DNA from 4 places in the Dactylosporangium sp. CA-139114 genome. Region 1 is predicted to be linked to each of the others. Evidence: riboswitches for the same ligand, from Rfam matches in the RefSeq annotation. Region 1 holds a riboswitch; each other region holds the start of a gene.

Region 1 (3,301 bases):
CCCGCCGCGCCGCCGCGCCGCCGCGACGCCCACCGCGAGCCACGGCTGCGCGGAGGACTGTCGCTGCTGACCGACGACCGCGGCCGCCACGGCCCGTGACCGCGGCGGCTGCCGAGCGGCGGCGGACGCGGCCGGGCGGGCTACACAGGAACCGGGGTCTGCAGCCGCTTCCCGCGCCCGCGCAGCTCCTCGTACCAGCCCCAGTCCTCGTTCTGGTCGATGACGGTCTGCAGGAAGCCCTCCACCGTCTCGGTGCGGGCCCAGTCCCGCTGGAGTTCACACGCGACCGAGTTCCACGTCGTGGGCTGCGCCCCGGCGTTGTTGATGCGCTCGAGCGCATTCTGGTGCGACTCGATCGTCGTACCCCCGAGCGCGTCGACGACCGGGAAGACCTGGTACCCCTCGTTGAGCGCGTCCAGGCTCGGGAACAGCAGGCACGCCTCCGTCCACAGTGCGCACATGATGAGCTTGCGGCGCCCCGTGGCCTTCACCGCGTCGAGGAACTCCCTGTCCTCCCACGCGTTGATCTGCGTCCGGTCGTACGAGGGGATGTCGGGAAGCTCGTTTCGCAGCTGCGGCACCGTGTCCGGGTTCACGCCCGACTGCACGTTCACGGTCGAAAGGACGGTCGGCACGTTGAACACCCGGGCGAGACGCGCGAGCGCGACCATGTTGTTGAGCATCCGCCCGGTGTTCATGGACCGCACCGTGTAGATCTGCGGCGGCTGGTAGTCGATGATCACGAGTGCCGCGTTGCCCGGGCTCAGCAGGTGATCCTTCGCCGGGTCACGCTTGGGAAGGCTGGTCATCGCGTCCTCCACGCTGCGACTGGCCGTACGGCGAGCGGCTGCGACCGGCCCGAAGGCGAGCGGCCCGCTCACCACCGTCGGCTCCGAGCTACCCCCGGCCGGCCGGGGAAAACCCCCGTCGCCACGTGGTGAGTGCTGTCATGTGCAGGCCTCCGGCCCCGGAGCGCGCCACCCCGGGCCGGAGGCCTTCATCTACGTCAGTTCTACGGCGCCGGGCTCAGTACGAGTAGCCGCGCTGGGAGATCCAGTCAGCCAGCTTAGGGGTGCTGACCCAGTAGGTGCCGTCGCCCCGGGGATTGGCCGGATCGGCGATCTTCACTGTGCTGCCGCCGTCCTGGTACCCCACGACGGTGAGGTAGTGCCCGCCCTCGTAGGAGTGGAAGACACCGGCGTTGTCCGTGAGGTGCCCGGCGATGTTGGCGACGACCGCCCGCCCGCTGCTGACGGTGGACACCACGTCGGCCTGCAACTGCTTCGCCTGCGCCGGCGTCGCCGGGTAGGCCGGAATCTCCCTGGTGCGGTACACCGTGCGGCCGCCGCCGATCACGCTGTTGAGCACCCGGGTGGTGTCCAGGGCCGAGTTCGTCCCGTTCGTGGTGGTGCCCAGCAACGACGCGGCCCGGTCCTGGCTGATGGCGTGACCCGCCGCCGTCAGCGCGATCCGGGTGGCCGCCGGGCCGCAGTAGTAGAAGTTGGGCTGCAGCTGGAAGTCGTAGGCGAGCACCTTCTCCGCCGGGGCCGGCGCCGTGGACTGCGTCGGCGCCGCGGCGGCCGGGTCAGGCACGGCCCGGGCGGCATCAAGCCCGGCCGCCGGAGCGCCCACTGCGGCCGCGGGGGCCGACGACGTGTCGGCGACCTGGCCGCACGCGCTGACGGCCGCGGCGGTCGCGGCGAGCAGGGCGCCCGAGATCGCGACCGCTCGCACCCGGCGGATGCCTCGGATGCGGCCGGCCTGCTCACGTACGGGTTCAGCATGCATTGCGACTCTCCTCAAAAACCCCGCGCAGGGGCGATCGATCAGGGTTGAGCATCGGGGGTTGTGCGCGCGGCACGGCGCTCGGGGGCGGGCCGCATGGGCCGGCCACCGCGATACGGCGTGGGCCGCGCGGAGCAACGCGTCCCGGCACGCCCGCGGCGCCACTCGGCGCCGCGCGACGGCGGTCCGCCCTGCGTGTGATCAGCGCTCGGCGGCCGCCGGCGATCGACGCAGACCCGGGCCTACATGCTCCGGGCGAGGATGGCTGCAACAGGGGTTGCGGCTGTGCACAGGCGAATCTCCCTCACGCATCCGCTTACCGGGTTAGCTGACGGATTCGGGCGCGAAGGTCGCCCTACCGCGGGCACTCGGCCCGCGGATTCACCCCAGACGTGCGGTGGGTCCCCGGCTCGTGCATGGCACGACTCAGCGGGCCCGTCCCGGCGCCACCCGTTGTGGACACGAACCGGGGCGAGCGAGTCATGACGTTACGCAGGGCCGCCGGCCTCGCCTAGACCTGCTAGCTGGAAGAAGCGCACTCCGCGCAACTACACAACGCGGCCGCCGACCCACGGACCGTCAGATCCGTGGCCCGGCGGCGGACGGCGATTGGACATCCGACGGCCGCGAGGGCATCTTCGACACCGCCGGCAAGGCGACACGGGAGGAGCTGGCAATGCGCGGTGACCGGACCGGCGGAGCGACGCGGCGGCTCGGCGCCGCGGCATGGTGGTTCGTCGCCGGTTACGGCGTGTCCGCGGTCGGCACCGGGCTGTGCTACCCCTTTCTGGCCATCTATCTGAGCCAGTTCCGCGGCCTGTCCGCCGCAGCGATCGCACTGCTGCTGCTCGTCCTGGCCGGTGCGGCCGTGCCGATGTCGGTCGTCGGGGGCTGGCTCGTGGACCGGCACTCGCCGCGGATCGTGGCGGTCGCCGCGCTGCTGACCCAGACCGTGGGCTGGCTGCTGGTCGCACTCGGGTCCGGGTACGCCGCCGAGCTGGCGGCGGTCCTCGTCATCGGGGTCGGGACCGGCGCGTTCCTGCCCGCCGTGGTGCCGATCATCACCGCGCTCAGCGCCACCGCCGAGGCCAAGGTCCGCACGATGTCGCTGCGCTACCTGCTGCTCAACCTCGGCCTCGGGGCCGGGGCCGGGCTCGGCGGTGTGCTGCTCGGCTCCGCCACCGGCTATCGGTGGATGTGCGTGGCGAACGGGGTCAGCTGCGCGGTGTACGCCCTGATCATCCTCTTCCGCGTGCCGCTGCCGCGATCCGACGGCGACGCGGCGCAGCACCGGGAGCGGCTCGTCCGGTTCCGGCCCGGCCTCAACTACGCCCTCCTGCTCGTCGCGCAGCTGCTGCTGGTCACCTTCGGCCTGGCCCAGATGGAGAGCGGCGTGCCGCTGGTCATCCGCACCGAGATGTCCGGCTCCACCGCGCTGGTCGGCGGTCTCTACGCCGTCGCCACCGCCGTGGTCCTCATCGGGCAGCTGCCGGTGTCTCGCTGGGTGGAGCGGGTG
Region 2 (3,301 bases), 4.4 Mb from region 1:
GCATCTTCCGGCTGTCCTCACCGTCCGAGCACCCGTACGGCTCGGCGGTGTACGGCTCGCGGTACCAGGGTCAGCGCGGCCCCACCCCGAGCCGCTCCTGGCAGAACTGGCGCACCTGGCCGACGCAGTAAAAAAGGGTGGGCCCGAAGGCCCACCCTTTTTAAGCCACCCGGCCGTATCCGGATATCGGCTCGGAGTCGATCTTCTTCATCTGCACCGGTTGGCTGGGGTTGGGTGCGTGGACCATCCAGCCGTTGCCGACGTACAACCCAACGTGGTGCTTGTCGGGGTAGAAGAAGACGAGGTCACCGGCCTTGAGGTCGGCCCGCGAGACGCGCTTGGTGTCCTGGTACTGCCACATCGTGTAGTGCCGCAGGTAGGTGACGCCGACCTGCTTCCAGGACCACATCGTCAGGCCCGAGCAGTCGAACGTGTTCGGACCCTCGGTCGCCCACACGTACTTCTTGCCGATCTGCTGGCATCCGAACTGGGCGGCCCGGCTGCCGGGGCTCCCGTCGTACTGCTGCGGGCACGCGACCGGCTTGAGCGACCCGGTGCCGCTGCCGCTGCCGTAGGCCTGGAGGCGCATGTCCTGCAGGTTCTTGATGTCGGCGTTGATCTGCGTCTCCTGCTGATTGAGCGCGGCCTCCTGCTCGGCCTGCTTCGCGATCAGCTCGTCGAGGGGACGCTTCTGGGCGTCGTACTGCTGCTTGGCGACGAGAACGTCCTTGATCCGGTCCTGCTCGTCCTTGGCCACCATGTTGAGCATCGTCATCTGGTCGATGAACGTGTCCGGCGACCCCGTGGTGAGCATCGCGTCGAGCTTCGAGATGCGCCCGTTCTTGTACTGCAGCACGGCGAACGCGCTCACCTTGTCGAAGGCGGCGTCGACCTGGGCCTTCAGCGGCGCGATCGCGTCCTCGAGCTGCTTCTGCTTGGTCTTGTTGGCGGCGAGCTCGAGCTTGAGCTGGTTGTGCTGCTCGACGACGGGCTCGATCGTGTTCCACTTCTCGTCGATCTGCTTTTCGATCTCGCCGGGCGTGGGGTCCGCGTGCGCGAGGCCGGTGACGCCGACGGCGAGGGACAGACCGCCGAGGGTGGCGACGAGGAGCCGGACCAGTCGGTTGGGCCGCCGCGTCCACCTCAGATGGGTCTCCACCGAGGAGATACTCCTTCTTCCATGGCCGCCTACCGGGTTAGCTGACGGGTTCGGGCGGGAAGGTCGCCCTACCGCGATCTCGCGGATTCACCCCGGTGGAACACGTGGGTCCCCGGCTCGAAATCGACTCGGCGGTGCCGCCTGGCGCGCCCGTGGTGGGCGCGGACATCCAGCCGGCGCGAATTCACGTTAGGCGCGCCAGGTTCTCATGGACAAGTCGGCATCCAATTGTTGTCCGATTTGTCCCGAAGGTCAGGCAATTCGAGTGACGAACACATCATCGATTGCCCCTACAAACTGATCGTTGTTCGCGCTAGTCCCCTTGCCGCCAATACAGAGCGGATCGTCGTTCACTATCGACAGTGACGACGGAATGGTGACCCGCCCCGCCTCAACCCCGTCGACAGACACCGTGAGCAGCGAGTTACTGCGCGAACACGCGAGCCGGTGCCACCGCCCGTCGGCCACGGAACGTGTCGAGAGCGCTACGAAAATGCTCGACGAACGCGTGCCGACAATCACACAACTGGGCCGCCCGGCCTCGCCGTCGACCTGCAACTTGAACTGACTGTCACCGACCGAGAACCCTTTTTGGACGACATTGGCGCCCTTGGAAGTCTCTTCCGGCTGAACCAGCACACTGGCCCCATACGTAATGGGTCCACGACCGGGATTGAGAAACCCGGCCGGAGCACTCTGCAGGATCACGCGGGCACAACTCTGCGCACCGTAATGCTCACACCGGGGCGGAAAACGCACCGCGAGTCCGCCGTCGTGGGCCACGGTGGCGAGCTGCCCGCCCTCGGCCCGCCGCGAGCGCAGCGCCAGCCGCCCGGAGACGTCCGCGACCGGTTCGGCCAGGCCGTCGTCGAAGGTGTACCGCACCGTGACGGCCCCGTGCACCGGCGAGCCGGCCGGCCCGCTGGACGGCACCGCCACGGCCGGCGCGCTACCCATGCCGGGCGCCTTCGCGGACTGCCCGGTCAGTGGTTCGGCCGCACTCCGCCCGGGCGGCGCCGACGCCCGCCGCACCGCGAGGCCGGCAAGCCCGACAAGACACGCAAGCAGGGCACACAGCAACAACCGGCGGCGGCGCATAACCGGGCATGGTGCCCCGAATCGCCACGCCGGCGCGGCCGTTTCGAGCGCGTTCCCTCCAATGCGTTACAAGATTCATTGCTCCGGTCCGCCGGGGGCACGACCGTTGCTCCCGTCAGACACCGTTCGGCCCTGGCGGGCCTCTCTGCCACGTCCGTGGGCCCAGAAAACCCACACTCGGCGTAACGTGTCCGGCCATGCCCGACGACGCATGGCGCGAGGAGACCCGCGCCTCCTACAACACCGTCGCCAAGAGCTACGCCGAGTTCGTGACCGGCGCCTTGACCAGCGACCCGTACCTGACCGCCATCCTGCGACTGTTCGCGGACCTGCTCCCGCCGGGCGCCCGGGTGGCCGACATCGGCTGCGGCCCCGGCCACGTGACCGCCCACCTGGCGGAGCTCGGCGCGGACGCCTTCGGCATCGACCTGTCCCCGGCCATGATCGACCTGGCCCGTGCGACCTACCCCAGGCTCACCTTCGAGGTGGGCGACATGACGGAGCTGACCCTCCCCCCGGTCGGAGGCATCCTGTCCTTCTGGTCGCTGATCCACATCCCCGACGAGTCGATCCCGCCGGCCCTGGCCGGCTTCCACCGAGCCCTGAACCCGGGCGGCGTCCTGCTGCTCGGCTTCCACGCGGGCGACGGAGCCCGCCTGAAGACCGAGGGCTACGGCGGCCACCCGATGCGAGTGAACGTCCACCGCCGCCAACCGGCCCGGATGACCGAGTGGCTGACGGAGGCCGGCTTCACGGTGGAGACAACCGTGTTGTTGGACCAGCACACCAAGTCCCCGGGCGCGGCCATCTTCGCCCGCAGACCCTGAGCCGGCGACGCCGGCGATTGGTGGTTCCTAGCGGCGCGGGAAGCCCATGGTGACGCGCTCCGGGCCGCCCAGGCCGGCCGAGAGCGCGTCGGCGAGCGGCCACGCCGCCGTGCTCCGCTGGGTTGCCACCTGCGCCAGGTCGTCCATGACCCCGCTCTAGCGCCGGCCGTCCATCGCGACCATCACCTGGTCCGCCGACCGCGACCCGCTCGTGTCG
Region 3 (3,301 bases), 1.4 Mb from region 1:
CTTCGGCGCAGATCGCGCGCAGGAGCGGTACGACTGCCGCCCGCACCTGCGCGTCGGCGTCGTGGAGCAGCGCGAGGAAGCGGGGGCGCTCGGCGGCGAGGGTGGCGTTGGCCGTCCGCGTCCGCCCGGCGAGCGGCTGGTCCCAACCGGCGCCGGCGACGCTCGCCAGCAGCTCGATGGCCGCGGCCCGGCCGGGCACCCCCGGCGTGGTGGCGATGCGGGTGAGGAACGGCAGGGTCTCGAGGGTGCAGCGGTAGACGTCGCCCTGGTGGTGCACGACCCCGTAGAACTGGTCGAGCGCCACCTCGCGCACGGCCGGGTCGGGGTCGGCGAGGCCGCGCAGGATCGCGGGGACGCCCGCGGCGCAGCCGTAGGCGTGCCGCAGCCGCTTCCACGCGACGGCATCGAGCCCGGCGAACACGTCGGCGTCATCCATGGGCGGCGATCCTACGACGTGTCCGGCCGGGCTCGGGTCCCGCCGGTGGGGTTACACGCGGCCGTAGCCGTAGAGCGAGTCGATGTCGATCGGGGCGACCTTCACCACGGTCCGGCTGTTGGGGGCGTGGATGATCTGGTTGTTGCCGATGTAGATGCCCACGTGCCCGAGGCCGTTGTAGAACACCAGGTCACCGGGGGCGAGCTGGGCCCGCGAGATGTGCTTGACCTTGCCCCACTGCTGCGCGGCGTTGTGCGGCAGCGTGACGCCCGCCGCCTTCCACGCCATCATGGTCAGGCCCGAGCAGTCGAACGTGTTCGGGCCGGCGGCGCCGAAGACGTACTTCTTGCCGAGCTGGGCCCACGCGTAGCTGACCGCCTTGCCCGCCGCGCCGGAGACGGCCGGCGGCGGTCCCGGGTTGGTGGTCGGGTTGGCGGTCTTCACCGGGGTCTTCGCCTTCGCCGCCGCGGCGGCCGCGGCCGCGTCGGCCTTGCGCTGCATCTCGTCGAGCTTGGCGATGTTGCCCTCGATCTGCTTGCGCCGCGCCTCGAGGTCGGCCTTCTGCCGGCTCTGGGCCGCGAGGGTCTCGTTGAGGCGCTGCTTCTCGGCGTCGACGCCGGCCTTGGCCGAGGCATACCTGGCGAGGTCGGCCTGCTGGTTGCGCGAGATCTGCTGCAGCGTGCCGACGCGGTCGAAGAAGCCGTCCGACGACGTGGCACCCAGCATCAGCGACCAGGAGCTCAGGTTGCCGCCGGACTTGTAGGCGTTGACGGCGATCTGGTCGGCGGTGGCGCGGGCGGCGTCCATGCTGGCCTCGAGCGGCTGCAGGTCGGTCTCGCGCTGCTTGATCGTGGCCTGGGTGGCCTCGAGGTCACCGTTGATCTTGTTGTAGTCCTCGACGATGTGCTCGAGCTCCGCATTGCCCTTGTCGATCTGGGCCTGGAGTTCGTCGTGCGTCGGGTCGGCGTGTGCGGCACACGCCGGCGCGACCATCGCCGCGACCGCCACTCCGATGAGGAACGAGCGCAGCGCCGTCCGTCGGTTGAACACGGCAAGCGTCCTTCTTCGCATCCGCCTACCGGGTTAGCTGACGGGTTCGGGCGAGAAGAAGGTTCGCCCTACCACGACCGTGACGGTCGCGGATTCACCCCTGGAGCAAGCCCCGGATGGGTCCCCGGCTCACGCGCCGGCGCCTGTTGCCAGGGCCGTCGTACGACTCGGCGGAGCCTGCCCGGGCCGCCCTCGGTGAGCGGCTGTGGCCTGGCAGGCCGCACCAAACGTATCGGCGGGATCCCGGCGGCGGAACCGCCCTAAGCAACACTTAACGTTCGCTCAAAGATCACGTTGCGGCGATGGCTACCGATATCGCCCGATTGCTCCCGATCACGGCCGCGGCCCGTCCAGCGCTGCGCAGCGGTTCAGGCGATCGCCGATCTCGACGGGGACGGCCCTCCTCGCCCGCAAGCATCTCCATGCCGCACACAACGCCACGGCCGCGCGGCAGCGGGGGACGGGCCGGCGACGCTCCGAAGTGGACACTGCCGGGCCGGCGGCGGAGGAAACGTTCCAACGAACGGGTGTACCCGCACCACCCCCGCCGCGGATCGACCCGGCGGGCGCGAGCAGCCGAAATGCGCACAGGAAGGCCGGATTGCGCCGGGCCGCCCACCACCGCCGGGCCATGTAGGCCCTTGTTCGCGCACGCCGGGCACGAGTAACGTCACGGACCGTGAGCGCAGTCCAGCGTAACAACGTCCGGCTGCTCGGGCCCGAGCACGCCCCGGCCGTCGTCTTCGCGCACGGCTTCGGCTGCGACCAGCACATGTGGCGGCTCGTCGCGCCGCGGTTCGCCGACGATCATCGCGTCGTGCTGTTCGATCACGTCGGGGCCGGCAACTCCGATCTCGGCGCCTACGACCCCCGGCGGTACACGTCGCTCGGCGCCTACGCCGACGACCTGCTCGAGCTGCTCCACGAGCTCGGCCTGCGCGAGGTCGTGTTCGTCGGGCACTCGGTCGCCGCGATGATCGGGCTGCTCGCGGCGAACGCCGAGCCGGACCGGTTCGCCAAGCTCGTGCTCGTCGGCCCCTCCCCGCGATACATCGACGACCACGACTACTACGGCGGCTTCAGCGCCGGCGAGATCGACGAGCTGCTGGAGAGCCTCGACCGCAACTATCTCGGCTGGTCCGCGGCGATGGCGCCGGTCATCATGGGCAACGCCGACCGGCCGGAGCTCGGCCAGGAGCTGAGCAACAGCTTCTGCCGCACCGATCCGGCGATCGCGCGGCAGTTCGCCGAGGTGACCTTCCGCTCCGACACTCGCGCGGATCTGGGCAAGGTGAGCGTGCCGACGCTGATCCTGCAGTGCTCCGAGGACGTCATCGCCCCCCGGGAGGTGGGGGCGTACTGCAACGCCAACATCCCCGGCAGCACCCTCGTCGTCCTCGACGCGACCGGCCACTGCCCGCACCTCAGCGCCCCGGACGAGACGTTCGCGGCGATCGACGGTTTCCTGCGGACGGGCTGACGCGTGCCCGAGCCGCTGCCCGAGGAGAACGCCGAAGAACTGTACGACAGCGCCCCCTGCGGGTATCTCACGCTGTTGCCGGACGGCACCATCGTGCGCGTGAACCGCACGTTCCTGCGGTGGACCGGCTGGCGCCGCGACCAGCTGGCCGGCCGGCGCGTGCACGAGTTCTACGCCGCCGGGAGCCGGATCTGGCACGAGACGCACCTGGCGCCGCTGCTGCACCTGCAGGGCGAGGTCCGGGAGGCGGCGGCCGAGTTCCGCAAGGCCGACGGCTCCCGGCTCGACGCGTTCGTCAACGCGGTGCTGCGCGCGGGTCCGGCCGGCAGCCAGGC
Region 4 (3,301 bases), 4.8 Mb from region 1:
ATCGTCTCGCCGAAGCCGGCGCCGTTCACGATCGCGTTGTGCGGGGTCATGGTGCCGGGGCCGCTCTGGGTGTTCCAGTACCAGAGGGCGGTCTTCCAGGCGACGGCCGAGTCGGTCTGCACGAGGTTCGGGTTGTGCAGCAGGTCGATGCCGAGCGCGTCGCCCGCGGCCTTGTAGTTGAAGTTCCACGACAGCTGGATCGGGCCGCGGCCGTAGTACGCCGACTGGCCGGCCGGGCAGCCGTAGGACTGGCTCGTGTCGCAGTAGTGCGGGTAGTTCGCGGTGTTCTGCTCCACGACGTACACCAGGCCGCCGGTCTCGTGGTTCACGTTGGCCAGGAACGCGGCCGCCTCCTGCTTGCGCACGTCGTCCGAGCCGGTCCTCGCGAAGCCGGGGTACGCCGACAGCGCCGCCACCAGGCCCGAGTAGGTGTAGAAGGAGTTCCGGCCCGGGAACATCTGGTTGAACTGCGCCTCGCTGACCACGAAGGAGCCGTTGGAGGGGGGCGGAGTCGTGCCGCCGCCGGTGCCGGTGCCGGTGCCGGTGCCCGAGCAGGTGTACGGGTCCCAGAACCAGGTGCTGATCACGGGGCTGTAGCCGGGGTTGTCGTGCTCGGCGATGTAGAACTTGCCGTCCGTGAACTTCACGATGTCGCCGGTCACGTAGTTGCGGCCCTGCACCCACGCCGGGAAGTCGCAGCCGCCGGCCGAGCCGGTCTGGGGCGGCTGGGTCGCCGGCGAACCGCCGCCACCGCCGCAGGAGCCCTGGTCCTGCCACACCCCGGTGGTCCCGGGCGGCGCCTCGTTCTGCGTCCACCACTTGGCGAGGTAGTTGTGGCCGTTGCGGGAGACCGTCGCGCCTCCGGTGTAGACCGCGGAGGCCTGCCACGCGGGGCTGCACGACGCGGCCGAGGCGGGCAGCATGTTGAACACCGCGACCACCCCTCCCGCGATGGTCACCGCGGCGAGCATCGCCAGCAGGCGGACTCTCGACACCGTTGATCACTCCTTCTGAACCAGCCGATTGACCAGCCCATATGACCAGGCACCGCGGGTCGAAGGAGCGAACGTCATCTTTTTATGAAGAATATTTACGGTTGCCTTGAGGCCCGGGCGCGGCGAGTGATCTGCATCACTTAGTCCAGGTCGAAAAGATCTCCGCACAAACGGTGCGGTGCGCAAAAGAAGCGCCCTGGGTACAGTGACCCACGGTCACGTCCAGCAGGCGCCGCCCCCGGTGCCGGGCGGGGCTGCCGCCCAATCGCCGCACGTGGCGAGCCGGGGACCCACCGTTACGTTGGGGTGAGTCCGCCCTTCCCGATCGGAGGGGCGGTAGGGATCGTTCCGTCCCGAACCCGTCAGCTAACTCGGTCGGCGGCCGACGGAAGGAACAACGAACCAGATGTCATCGCGACATCCCTACCGGCGCATGATCGTCGCGCTGCTGGCGGCTCTGGTAGTCGGGGGGCTCGCCGCCACGCCCGCCGCGGCCGAGCCCGGCGGCGACACCGGCGACGAGGGGTCCAGCGCGAACCCGACCCTGGGCTCCGTGCTCGAGGACAGCACCCGCGCCTGGTCCGAGGCGAAGGAGAAGTTCGACGCCTCGGTCAAGCGCCAGGGCGAGCTCACCGCGCAGCTGCAGGCGACCGAGGCCCAGCTGGCCACGGTCCAGGAGCAGGTGGCGGCGGTCGCCGTCGCGGCCTACCGCACCGGCCCGCTGACGACGTTCGCCGCGCTGATGGACGCCGGCACCCCGGACAGCTTCGCCGAGCGGGCCGACACCATCAACCAGATCGCCCACCACAACGACAACCTGCTGCACGAGCTCAAGGGGCTCAAGGAGAGCCAGGCCGCGCAGAAGAAGGCGCTCGAGGACGAGGTCGCCGCGCAGCAGCAGCAGGTCCAGACGATGGAGCAGAAGAAGAAGGACGCGGAGACCGCCCTGAAGCTGGCCGGCGGGCCGAGCAAGGGCTTCGTCACCGCGAACCTGCCGACCGCCGACCCGGTGCCGCGCACGTCCAGCGGCGGGCTGCCGAAGGAGTCGTGCAGCGTCAAGGACCCCACGACCACCGGCTGCATCACCCCGCGCATGCTCCACGCGATGCAGGAGGCGCAGAAGGACGGCTTCAAGCGGTTCGTCGCGTGCTTCCGGCCGAGCGGGCCCTACGAGCACCCCAAGGGCCGGGCGTGCGACTTCTCGGTCCAGACGAAGAACGGATTCGGTGGCGTGGCCTCCGGTGACGACTACGTCTACGGCAGCACGCTGGCCGCGTACTTCGTGAAGAACGCGAACCAGCTCGGCGTCATGTACGTCATCTGGTTCAAGGAGATCTGGACCCCGGCGGTGGGCTGGCACCATTACAGCGGCGTCGCCGGCGATCCCTCCAGTGACCACACGAATCACGTGCACCTGTCGATCCTGTAATCCTCAAACGCGCGACCGGCCGGCCGATGGGGCAACCATCGACCGGCCGTTTCCGTCGCAGGGGGAATAGCAGTGAAGTACCGTCTCGTGACCCGCAGCGACTTCGACGGACTGGTCTGCGCGGTCCTGCTGCGGCACCTCGACCTCATCGGCGACATCACGTTCGTGCACCCGAAGGACGTGCAGGACGGCGCGGTCGAGGTCGGGCCGACGGACATCCTCACCAACCTGCCGTACGCCCCCGGCGCCCACCTGGTCTTCGATCACCATCACTCGGAGACGCTCAGAGCGGCCAAGCTCCAACACGGGCAGGCGACCAATCACGTCATCGACGCGGAGGCCCCGTCGGCGGCCCGGGTGATCTACGACCACTACGGCGGCGCCGAGCGCTTCCCGCAGGTCTCCGACGAGCTCATGGTCGCCGTGGACCGGGCCGACTCCGCGCAGTACGACATCACCGAGATCCTGCAGCCGACCGGCTGGACGCTGCTGAACTTCCTGATGGACAGCCGCACCGGGCTGGGCCGCTTCCGCCAGTTCCGCATCTCCAACTACCAGCTCATGATGCAGCTCATCGACGCGTGCATCGACCACCAGGACGTCGAGGAGATCCTGGCCCTGCCGGACGTGGCCGAGCGGGCCGAGCTGTTCCGGGAGCAGCAGGACCTCTTCGTGGACCAGCTGCGCCGGGTGTCGCACATGCACGGCGACGTGGTCGTGGTCGACCTGCGCGACGAGGAGACGATCTACGCCGGGAACCGCTTCATGGTCTACGCACTCTTCCCCGAGGCCCGCGTCTCGATCCACGTCATCTGGGGCAAGCAGAAGCTCAACACGGTCTTCGCGGTCGGCAAGTCGATCCTGGACCGCACGTCCC

Evidence for each region. A riboswitch is a leader RNA that binds a small molecule or an ion and turns the genes downstream of it on or off. The one in region 1 is predicted to bind cyclic di-AMP.
Region 2: it holds a riboswitch for cyclic di-AMP, as region 1 does, so the genes downstream of both, ACQP2P_RS00385 (NlpC/P60 family protein) here and ACQP2P_RS20490 (C39 family peptidase) in region 1, are expected to answer to the same signal.
Region 3: it holds a riboswitch for cyclic di-AMP, as region 1 does, so the genes downstream of both, ACQP2P_RS13945 (NlpC/P60 family protein) here and ACQP2P_RS20490 (C39 family peptidase) in region 1, are expected to answer to the same signal.
Region 4: it holds a riboswitch for cyclic di-AMP, as region 1 does, so the genes downstream of both, ACQP2P_RS44830 (coiled-coil domain-containing protein) here and ACQP2P_RS20490 (C39 family peptidase) in region 1, are expected to answer to the same signal.

Annotation. Positions count from the first base shown of each region.
Region 1 is NZ_CP192080.1:4,513,532-4,516,832, reverse strand. Features, by position in the region: gene ACQP2P_RS20495 (hydrolase) at 141-809, opposite strand; gene ACQP2P_RS20490 (C39 family peptidase) at 1,027-1,788, opposite strand; cyclic di-AMP (ydaO/yuaA leader) riboswitch at 2,084-2,227, opposite strand; gene ACQP2P_RS20485 (MFS transporter) at 2,462-3,301, shown strand, end outside.
Region 2 is NZ_CP192080.1:80,759-84,059, reverse strand. Features, by position in the region: gene dcd (dCTP deaminase) at 1-131, shown strand, start outside; gene ACQP2P_RS00385 (NlpC/P60 family protein) at 161-1,159, opposite strand; cyclic di-AMP (ydaO/yuaA leader) riboswitch at 1,171-1,303, opposite strand; gene ACQP2P_RS00380 (LamG-like jellyroll fold domain-containing protein) at 1,412-2,257, opposite strand; gene ACQP2P_RS00375 (class I SAM-dependent methyltransferase) at 2,455-3,084, shown strand; gene ACQP2P_RS00370 (hypothetical protein) at 3,241-3,301, opposite strand, start outside.
Region 3 is NZ_CP192080.1:3,069,330-3,072,630, reverse strand. Features, by position in the region: gene ACQP2P_RS13950 (HEAT repeat domain-containing protein) at 1-436, opposite strand, end outside; gene ACQP2P_RS13945 (NlpC/P60 family protein) at 488-1,486, opposite strand; cyclic di-AMP (ydaO/yuaA leader) riboswitch at 1,494-1,638, opposite strand; gene ACQP2P_RS13940 (alpha/beta fold hydrolase) at 2,166-2,966, shown strand; gene ACQP2P_RS13935 (SpoIIE family protein phosphatase) at 2,970-3,301, shown strand, end outside.
Region 4 is NZ_CP192080.1:9,954,772-9,958,072, forward strand. Features, by position in the region: gene ACQP2P_RS44825 (glycoside hydrolase family 19 protein) at 1-995, opposite strand, end outside; cyclic di-AMP (ydaO/yuaA leader) riboswitch at 1,244-1,392, shown strand; gene ACQP2P_RS44830 (coiled-coil domain-containing protein) at 1,402-2,424, shown strand; gene ACQP2P_RS44835 (exopolyphosphatase) at 2,497-3,301, shown strand, end outside.